One region of the Thermus hydrothermalis genome, then DNA from elsewhere that is predicted to be linked to it. Evidence: riboswitches for the same ligand, from Rfam matches in the RefSeq annotation. Region 1 holds a riboswitch; the other holds the start of a gene.

Region 1 (4,955 bases):
CAGGACCGATAGCCCCCCGAGGATGCCAAGGCGTGGGTTTAGGGTCTTTCGCGCCAGCTCCTCCCCCCCCGGAATGGCGATGGTGATGGCGAGGGGCCTTTCCGTCACCTCCCGCACCGCCTCCCAGATCATCTGCCGGGGCACGGGGTTGATGGCCGCCTCCCCCACGGGCACCCCGAGCCCGGGCCGGGTCACCACCCCTACCCCTTCGCCCCCTTCCAACCGGTCCTCGCTGGCGAACCGCACGTAGGCCTGGATCTCTGCCCCGTGGGTCACGTCGGGGTCGTCCCCGGCGTCCTTGATCATCCCCACCAGGACCCCGTCCCCTTTTGGCTCCAGGCGGAAGACCCGGAAGGGTTGCCGCCAGCCGGCGGGAAGCCAGATGTCCACCACCTCGGGGGCCTGCCCCAGGAGGGCTAAGGTGGCCGCCTTGGCGGCGGCCGCGGCGTTCGCCCCCGTGGTGAAGCCGATGCGGCTTCCCTTCTTGTCCCGGGGTGGGGGGTAGGGGTGGCTCATGCGGGGCGCAGGGCGTACAGCCGGAGGGAGACGAGGAACCCGAAGAGGCCTAGGCCCAGGGGGAGGGCGAGGGCCTCGAGGTCCACCGCCAAAAGCTCCGCCAAGGCCAGGAGGAGGGCCATACCCACCACCACCCAGCCAAGCCCACGGCTCGCCCTGCGGGCCCTCTCCGAGTCCTGGGCTAGGTGCTGGAGGCGGCTTGCCAGGAGGCCGTCCACCCCGTCCACCAGGAGCATCCCCAGGGTGAAGAAGAAACCCAGGCGCAGGGGGGAGAGCTCCGCGGAGAGGGCCAGGGCGGAGAGCTGGCTTGCCGTTTCAAACCCCAAGCCGAAGAGGAGGCCCAGGAGAAGGGGGTGGAGGAAAGGGAGGCGGTTTGGGGCCCTCTCCTCGGGCCTGAGGAGCCGGTAGAGGTTGAGGCCGGCCACCAGGAGGAGGAGGAGGGTGGGGAGGTGGAGGGCCTCGAGGTCCACCCTTTCCAGGAGGGCGGCGGCGGGGAAGGCCAAGAGGGTCACGATGGCGCCGTGCCCCAAGGCAAAGAGGACGCCGTTATAGGGGGAAGGGCGCACCCGGGAGAGCCCGTCCACCGCCGCCAGGTGGTCGGGATCCACCCCGTGGCGCATGCCCAGGGCCACGGCCAGGAGCTCCAGCCCCGTCATGGGGCACCCCTACCTTGGGGGGATACCGCCTTTCCTTTCACTTGGGAACGCCTTTTTCTCGTCATCCTTGCCTCCTTTCGCCCCTGCTCGGGGGCAGGTGAGGCGCGCGCTAGGGCGGGTATTCGGGCTTCCGGCCACGACGTGGGGTCTAACGCATGGGCCGGTTACCGTTGCGGCACAGCGCCGGACTTTCACCGGTCTTCCCCCTTTTCCGCCCCAAGACATCCGGGCCTTGGGGCACCCTAGCCGCACGGGCCCCGCTAGGGGGCTTGCCCTAGGTTTTACTCCTCTTCCCGCCCCCCGTCAACCGCTGGGGGGGCTATCCGCCCCAGGACCCTCCTCGGCCAGTCCACCACCACGGCGCTTCCCGGGAGGACGAGGCCGTCCTCCCCCAAAGCCCGGAGCACCGCCCGCACCACCCCCCCGTGGGTGAAGAGGAGGGCGGGTGCCCTAAGGGTTTCCAGGAAGCGAAACACCCGCTCCTGGAAGGCCTCCAGGGTCTCTCCCCCAGGGGGATGGAAGCCCTGGAACCGGAGGAGGGCTTCCTTGTGGAGGGGGTCTAGGCTTTCCCAAGGGGCTCCCTCCAGGGCCCCGAAGTGGATCTCCCTAAGCGCCCGGGTGGGCTCGGGGGTAAACCCCGCCAGGGCCGCTGTTTCCAGGGCCCGCCGCAGGTCGGAGCTATGGGCGGGGAGGGGAGGGAGGAGCCCTTTAAGGGCTCTCGCCTGTTCCCGCCCAAGGGAGGTTAAGGGGAGGTCGGTCCAGCCGAGAAGCCTCCCCTCCCGGTTCCAAAGGGTTTCCCCGTGCCGCACGAGCCAGAGCTCCATGGGTAGAGTTTACGCTTTTGGTATAGTGGGGGCCATGCGGCGGGAGGTTTTGGAAGAAGCCCAAAGGCGCATGGAGGACCTCACCAAGCCGCCCCGCTCCTTGGGGTACCTGGAGGAGGTGGCGGTGCGCCTGGCGGCCATCCAGGGCCGGGTGAAGCCGGAACTGGGCCAGGGAGCGGTGGTGGTGGCGGCGGCGGACCACGGGGTGGCGGCGGAAGGGGTTTCCGCCTACCCCCAGGAGGTCACGCGGCAGATGGTCCTCAACTTCCTCCGGGGCGGGGCCGCCATCAACCAGTTCGCCCTGGCCGCCCACTGCGAGGTCTACGTCCTGGACGTGGGGGTCATGGGGGAGCTCCCCGACCACCCCCGCCTCCTCAAGCGCAAGGTGCGGGAGGGCACCCGCAACCTGGCCCTCGAGCCCGCCCTCACCCGGGAGGAGGCGGAAAGGGCCCTCGAGGCGGGCCGGGAGGCGGCCAGGCGGGCTTTAGCGGAAGGGGCCACCCTCCTCGCCGCCGGGGACATGGGCATTGCCAACACCACGGCGGCCGCTGCCCTCACCGCCGGGCTTCTGGGCCTTTCCCCGGAGAAGGTGGTGGGCCGGGGGACGGGGGTGGGAGAGGAGGGCCTCAAGCGGAAACGGGAGGCGGTGGGGAGGGCCCTCGCCCGCCTGCGGCCCGGGCTTGACCCCTTGGGGGTGGCGGCGGAGGTGGGGGGGCTTGAGCTCATCGCCATCGCCGGGGTGTACCTGGAGGGGTACGCCCAAGGGGTTCCCCTGGTCCTGGACGGCTTCCCCGTGACCGCCGGGGCCCTTTTGGCCTGGAAGCTGGAGCCGGGGATAAGGGACCACTTCTTCGCCGGCCACCTCTCCCGGGAGCCCGGGCACCGGTACCTCTTGGAGGCCTTGGGCCTCAGGCCCCTCCTGGACCTGGACCTGGCCCTGGGGGAGGGGACGGGGGCGGTCCTGGCCATGCCCCTCCTCCGCGCCGCCGCCCGCATCCTCCACATGGCCACCTTCGCCGAGGCGGGGGTTTCCCGGGGCGGGTAGGTGTTTCGGGCCCTTTTGGCCGCCTTCTCCCTCCTTTCCGTCCTCCCCGTGGCCCGGGCGCTGGAGGGGGAGGACTTTCGCCGGGCCTCCGCCTTCTTCCCCCTGGTGGGCTACGCCCTGGGGGCTTGCCTCGCCCTCCTCGCCTTCCTCCCCCTCCCCCCGGGCCTCCTCGCCGCCCTCCAGGTGGCCCTCCTCCTGGGGCTCACGGGCCTCCTGCACCTGGACGGGCTCCTGGACGCCGCCGATGCGCTTCTCGGTTCCCGGCCTCGGGAGGAGAGGCTTCGCATCCTCAAGGACCCCCACCTGGGCCCCTTCGCCTTCGGGGTGGGGGGGCTCTACCTCCTCCTCCTCTGGCAGGGCCTGGCCTCGGCACGGGACCCCCTTTTCCTCCTCCTCTTTCCCGGGTTCGCCCGCTTCGCCTTCTTGCCCTTCCTCCACCTTTACCCCCTCCTGGGCCCGGGGATGGCAGCCATGGTGCGGGGGGGGCCGTGGGGGGTGGCCTTTCTCCTCGCCCTGCCTTTCCCCCTCCTCTTCCCCCTTTCCGCCCTCGCCGCCCTCCTCGCCGCCTTCGGCGTGGGAAGGCTCGCCCTGGCCCGGCTTGGGGGGGTAAACGGGGACATCCTGGGGGCCATGATCGCCCTGGGGGAGCTAGCTTCCCTGCTAACCTATGCCCTATGGAAGAGCCTCGCCGGGTGAAGCCCTACGCCAAGCCCCAAGGGGAGAGGAGGGGTCTCCTCCTGGTCTACACCGGGGACGGCAAGGGCAAGAGCACCGCCGCCTTCGGCCTCGCCCTCAGGGCCCACGGGCGGGGCCTGAGGGTGCGGGTCTTCCAGTTTGTCAAGCACGCCACCGCCCGCTTTGGGGAGCACCGGGCCTTCGCCCGGCTCGGCATCCCCATAGAGGGCCTCGGGGATGGTTTCACGTGGAAAAGCCGGGACCTCGAGGCCTCTGCCCGCCTGGCCCAGGAGGGGTGGCAAAGGGCCAAGGAGGCCCTCCTCTCGGGGGCGTACGACCTGGTGGTCCTGGACGAGGCCACCTATCCCTTGCGCTACGGGTGGATCGCCTTGGAGGAGTTCCTGGAGGCCCTCAAGGGACGCCCGCCCCACGTGCACGTGGTGGTCACGGGCAGGGGGGCGCCCGAGGCCCTCTTGGACCTGGCGGACACGGTGACGGAGATGCGCAAGGTGAAGCACGCCTTTGACCAGGGCGTCCCGGCCCAGAGGGGGATAGAGCACTGATGCGCCTCCTCCTTGCGGCTCCCCACTCGGGCGCGGGCAAGACCACGTTTTCCCTCGCCCTGGCCTTGGCCCTGAGGGAGCGGGGCCTGAAGGTCCAGGCCTTCAAGGTGGGCCCCGACTACATAGACCCCACCCACCTCGAGGCCGCCACCGGCCGCCGCCCCTACAACCTGGACGGCTTCTTCCTGGACGAGGAGGGCCTCCGCTCCCTCTTCCGCCACGGGGCGAGGGGGGCGGATTTCGCCCTGGTGGAGGGGGTGATGGGGCTTTTTGACGGGAAGGACCCCTTGGGGCGGGTGGGGTCCACGGCCCAGGTGGCGCGCCTCCTGGGCCTGCCCGTGGCCCTGGTGGTGGACGCTAAGGGGATGGCGGGCTCCATCGCCGCCCTGGTGCGGGGCTTCCGCGACCACGACCCCGAGGTGCGCCTCGTGGGGGTCTTCGCCAACCGGGTGGGTTCCGAGCGCCATGCGGAGCTCCTCCGGGAGGCCCTCGCCCCCTTGGGCCTTCCCCTCTTGGGCTGGCTCCCCCAGGACCCCGCCCTGGCCCTGCCCGAACGGCACCTGGGCTTGGTCCTCGCCGGGGAGGTGGCCCCGCCCCTGGAGGCCCTGCGGCGGGCCTTCCGGGTGGACCTCGAGGCCACCCTTCGCCTGGCCCAGGCCGCCCCGCCCCTCCCCGA
Region 2 (4,955 bases), on a different contig from region 1:
AAAGACCAGGACCTGCTCCCGGGTGGTGAGCCAGGGGAAGGACAAAGGGGGTAGGCCAAAGAGGGTGGGCAGGACGTTCACCCCGCCTTGGGGTTGGAGGAGCCAGCGCCAGATGGTCCCCGTGACCACGAAGGAGAGGGCCATGGGGAAAAGAAAGACCGTGCGGAAAAAGCCTTCCCCCTTGGGGCTTTGGTCCAGCGCCACCGCCAGGAGAAACCCGAGGCCCAGGCTGCCCGCCATGAAGAAGAGGGTGAAGAAGATGAGGTTCACCACGCTTTGGCGGAAGCGCACGTCCACAAAGCCGGTGAAGAGCTCCTGGTAGTTGGCGAGGCCCACGAAGTGAAGCTCGGGCCTTTGGGCCAAGGCCTGGGCGGGGTTCTTGCCCCAATCGCTCAGGGAGACGTAGAGGTTTTGCCCGATGAAGCCGTAGACGAAGATGCCCACCGCCACCAAGGAGGGAAGGAGGACCAGGAAAGCCGTGATGCGGTCGCGCATGTTTCCTCGGGGAAAACCCCGTGGGGGACCAAGCCCCCACGGGGAGAAGGGCCCTTAGCGGCCCAGGCCCACCTGGTCGGCGATGGCCTGGGCGGCGTTGGCCGCCGCCTGCGGGCTCTTGGTCTGGAGGAAGATCTCCATCACCGTGCCGAACTGGCTCATGAAGCTCTCGGGCGCCACGGCCCCGTGGACCAAGGAGCCCACGATGCGGTTGGACTTCCAGTCCCGCATGGCCGCCTGGCCGTAGGCGTTGTACTTGGCGGGGTCGGAGTCCAGGCGGGCGGCGATGGAGCCCTTGAGGGGGTTGAAGGTGTCCTGCCCCTCCTTGGAGCCCACGAGCCTAAGCCAGTTGAGGGCGTTTTGGCGGTTCTTGGCCCCCTTGGGCAGGCCGAAGGAGTCGGAGAGCATCATGAAGACCCCCTGGGTGCCAGGGGAGGGCGCCCAGGCGAAGTCGGTGCCGGGGCGGAGCTTCAGGGTGGTGGCCATGTAGCCCGCCGCCCAGTCGCCCATGATGTTGAAGGCGGCCTGGCCCTGGACCACCCGGTCCACCGCCTGTTGCCAGGAGAGGCCAGCGGCGTCCTTGTTGGCGCAGTCCAGCACCTTGCCGAAGGTTTCCCAGACCGCCACCGCCTTGGGGTCGGTGAACTTCAGCTTGCCGTTCCAGAGGCTATTCCAGCCGTCCGCCCCCAGCATGGCCAGGGCCACGCTTTCCCACAGGTGCTGCTGCGTCCAGTTCTCGCCCAGGGCCAAGGGGGCTTGGAGGCCTTTGCGCTTAAGGGTTTCGCAGGTGGCGAGGAACTCGGCCCAGGTCCTGGGCGGGTTCACCCCCCACTCCCTTAGCTTCGCCGGGATGTACCACATGACGTTGGAGCGGTGGATGTTCACCGGCACGCTCCAGATGCCCCCCTTGTAGGAGATGAGGTCAATGAGCCCCTTGGGGAAGGCCTGGAGCCAGCCCTCCTGGCGGAAGAGGGAGGTGAGGTCCTCCATGCGGTTCGCCACCACCCAGGTGCCGATGAGCTCCATGCCGGCGTGGACCTGGAAGGTGTCCGGAGGGTCGCCCCCCAGCATCCGGGTCTTCAGAACCGCCTTGGCGTTGACCCCGGCCCCCCCGGTGACCGTGGCGTTGATGACCTCCACGCCCGGGTACTTCTGCTTGTAGAGCCGGATGAGGGCCTCGAGGGCCGGCCCCTCGTCCCCCGCCCACCAAGAGAAGATCTCCAGCTTGCCCGTCTGGGCCAGGGCGCTAAGCCCCAAAGCCATGCCGAGTACCCAAAGCCACTTCCTCATACCTACCTCCATTGCGACGTGGGCTTTCCGCCCACAGGCCGCCCAACTCAAAGAAGCGCGCCAAGAAGAGGCTCGCCCCGCCCACCGCTGCCGCCAGGTGCCCGTAGGAGGAGGGTTGGACGGAAAGGGCGCGGTGGGTTTCCAAGAAGGCGTGTTCCGCCAGCGCGCGGCGCATGGGGGCTTCCAGGAAGGGGAATAGCTCCGCTGCCTTCCCCCCCACCACCACCCGGGAGGGGTCGTAGGCCACGGCCAGGTTGGCGAGGAAGCGCCCCAAAGCCTCTCCCAGGTGGGCTAGGGAACGGAGGGCTAGGGTTTCGCCCCTCTTGGCCTCCGCCAAGAGGGCCTCGAGATCCTCCGCCTCCCCACCCAAGGCCTGGTAATGCCTCAAGAGGGCCCCAAGGCCGAGCTCGGTTTCCAGGCACCCCTTGCGCCCGCAGGCGCAGGGGGCCTCCCCAGGGCCAAGCCAGTGGCCCACCTCCCCCGCAGCCCCGTTGGCCCCTCGGAGGAGGCGGCCTTCCGAAACCACCCCTACCCCGAGGCCGGTGCTAAGGACGAGGTAGGCCAGGTTGGCTTCCCCGTGGAAGAAGACCTCGGAGAGGGCAGAAGCCTTGGCGTCGTTCTCCGCTAGGGCGGGAAGGGGAAAGGAGGCCAGGTAAGGGGTTAGGTCCAGGTCCCGCCAGCCTAGGTTTGGGGCGTAGAGGAGCCTGTTCCCCACCACCACCCCGGGCAGGGTGAAGCCGAGGCCCAAGGCCCCTTCGGCTCGGGGGAAGACCTCTTCCCGAAGCCGGCGGAAGCGTTCCTCGGGCCCCGCCTCCTTGGGCTGGGCCCACTCCTTCGCCCAAAGCACCTCGCCCCGCCAGTCCAAAGCGAGGAGGACCGTGCCCTCCACCCCGATTTCGGCGCCCAGGGCGAAACGCGCCCCCGGGCGGAGGTGCAGGAGGGTGCCCGGGCGGCCCAAGGGGGGGGAGGTGAACGCCCCTTCTTGCAAAAGCCCTTCCTTGAGGAGCTCGTCCACGAGCCGGCTCACGGCGCTTTTGGCCAAACCCGTGAGCCGGGAAAGGTCAGCCCGGGTGAGGGGGCCCCGCCGCAGGTGGCCCAGGATGGCGCGGCGGTTGAGCCTGCGGATTTCCTGCGTGTCCCCTTTGCGCACCCTCACCCCCTTTAGTTCGTTCTCAGGACTAAGTAAACCACCCTCCCCGTTCTTCGTCAAGCCCTTGTCAGCAGGGGCAAAGCGCCATAGCCTAAGGGCATGGCCCGCTAGGGCCTCAAAGCCAGGTCCGTTGCCCTGGTGCCTGGGCGCGTAGTCCAGGCTTAAAGTGGGGAAGTCCGGTGCAAGTCCGGCGCTGTCCCGCAACGGTAACCGGCCAAGCTACGGGGCTTTCTTCGCAGGCCGGAAGCCCGAATACCTGCCAGGGCCGTCCGCCTTTCCCCATGGCGGGCACCTCACGCGGATGGGGGGTTGGGGGCTTCCTGAGCTTTTCCCGCCCCTGCCGCTTTCGGCAGGGGCGTTGCCCTACCTCCCCCGGGCCCGGTGCGCCTGGCCCTAGCGGTCTAAAGGGAGGTGGGTATGAGGAAGCTTGTGGCGTTCTTCTCGGTCCTATTGGCCTTGGCCTTCGCCTTTCCCGTCACCCTCACGGACGACCTGGGCCGCCAGGTCACGCTCAAAGCCCCACCCAAGCGCATCGTTTCCATGTTGCCCTCGGTGACGGAAACGGTGTGCGCCCTCGGGGCTTGCGACCGCCTGGTGGCCACGGACGACTACTCCGACTGGCCGGAGAGCGTGAAGCGCCTGCCCAAGGCTGGGGGGCTTTACAACCCAAACCCCGAGCTCATCGTTTCCCTTAAGCCGGACCTGGTCCTGGTTTCCCGCTACGGGAGGCTTTACGAAACCTTAGAGCGGGCGGGGCTTACCGTGTTCGTGGTGCGGACGGAAACCTACGAGGACATCTTCAAGACCGTGCGCACCCTGGCCCAGCTCTTGGGGCTTCCCTCCCAGGGGGAGAGGCTGGTGGCCCAGATCCAGCGGGAGGTTTATGGGGAGGAGGTCCGGGCGGCCAAGGCCAAGGCCAGGCCCCGGGTTTACTACGAGATTGACCCCACCCCCTACACCGTGGGACCCGAGAGCTTCATCGGGGTCCTCATCCAGAAGGCCCGGGGGGTGAACATCGTCCCCAAGGAGCTTGGGCTTTTCCCCAAGATCGCCCCCGAATTCGTGGTGGAGAAGAACCCCGAGGTCATCGTGGCCACCTACCCGGGTGCCCGGGAAACCATCCAGAGCCGGCCCGGCTGGAACCGGGTGAGGGCGGTCCAGACGGGGAGGATCTGCGTCTTTACCGGGGGCGAGGATAGCCTCCTTTCCCGCCCTGGTCCCCGGGTGGCCCAGGGCCTGAAGCTACTCGTGGACTGCTTCCACGGGCGTTAGGCCATGACCCTCTCCTTGCCCCTTGCCCTCCGGCGAAGCCTCGTCTTCGCCTGGCTCCTCGCCCTTTTGGCCTTGGCCTTGGTCCTGGGGCTCGCCTTGGGGGCGGTGGCGGTGCCCCCAGGGGAGGTGGTGCGGGCCCTTTTGGGCCTCGAGGCCAACCCCATCGTCACCGAGCTCCGCCTTCCCCGGGTCCTCGGGGGGATGCTGGTGGGGGCGGCCTTGGGGGTGGCGGGGGCTGCCTTCCAGGGGCTTTTCCGCAACCCTTTGGCCGACCCCTACCTCATGGGGGCCGCCTCGGGGGCGGCCTTTGGCGTGACCCTCTTGGCCGTCCTCCTTGGGGGGCTTTCCCCCGCCTTCGCCCAGCACGTCGTCTTCCAGGGCCTCCCCCTTTCCGCCACCCTCTTTGGCTTCCTCGGGGCCCTCTTCGCCACCCTCCTCACCCTGGTCCTCGCCGGCGGGGTGGCGAGGACAGGGGAGTTGGTCCTGGCGGGGGTGGTGGTGGGGAGCGTGCTCACGGGGCTTACCACCTACCTCATGCTCCAGGACGCCGACCGGGTGCGGGCAGTCTTCGCCTATACCCTGGGGAACCTGGCCTTCCTGGGGTGGCCCTCGGTGAAGGCGCTGGCCCTTTTCCTCCTCCTTGCCCTGCCCCCCCTTCTCCTCCTGGGCCGGGTGCTGAATGCCTTGCAACTGGGGGAGGAGGTGGCGCAAAGCCTGGGGCTTCCCCTAAGCACCCTAAAGCTCCTCC

The links. A riboswitch is a leader RNA that binds a small molecule or an ion and turns the genes downstream of it on or off. The one in region 1 is predicted to bind cobalamin.
Region 2: another riboswitch for cobalamin. It lies ahead of L0C60_RS08740 (ABC transporter substrate-binding protein); the one in region 1 lies ahead of L0C60_RS00470 (HoxN/HupN/NixA family nickel/cobalt transporter).

The regions. Positions count from the first base shown of each region.
Region 1 covers NZ_JAKTNT010000001.1:82,458-87,412, forward strand. Annotated here, with positions in the region: gene L0C60_RS00465 (cobalt-precorrin-5B (C(1))-methyltransferase) at 1-516, opposite strand, end outside; gene L0C60_RS00470 (HoxN/HupN/NixA family nickel/cobalt transporter) at 513-1,172, opposite strand; cobalamin riboswitch at 1,269-1,431, opposite strand; gene L0C60_RS00475 (histidine phosphatase family protein) at 1,454-1,996, opposite strand; gene cobT (nicotinate-nucleotide--dimethylbenzimidazole phosphoribosyltransferase) at 2,031-3,041, shown strand; gene L0C60_RS00485 (adenosylcobinamide-GDP ribazoletransferase) at 3,042-3,737, shown strand; gene cobO (cob(I)yrinic acid a,c-diamide adenosyltransferase) at 3,716-4,279, shown strand; gene L0C60_RS00495 (cobyrinic acid a,c-diamide synthase CobB) at 4,279-4,955, shown strand, end outside.
Region 2 covers NZ_JAKTNT010000012.1:76,655-81,609, forward strand. Annotated here, with positions in the region: gene L0C60_RS08725 (carbohydrate ABC transporter permease) at 1-495, opposite strand, end outside; gene L0C60_RS08730 (ABC transporter substrate-binding protein) at 550-1,785, opposite strand; gene L0C60_RS08735 (ROK family transcriptional regulator) at 1,742-2,935, opposite strand; cobalamin riboswitch at 3,055-3,213, shown strand; gene L0C60_RS08740 (ABC transporter substrate-binding protein) at 3,353-4,207, shown strand; gene L0C60_RS08745 (FecCD family ABC transporter permease) at 4,211-4,955, shown strand, end outside.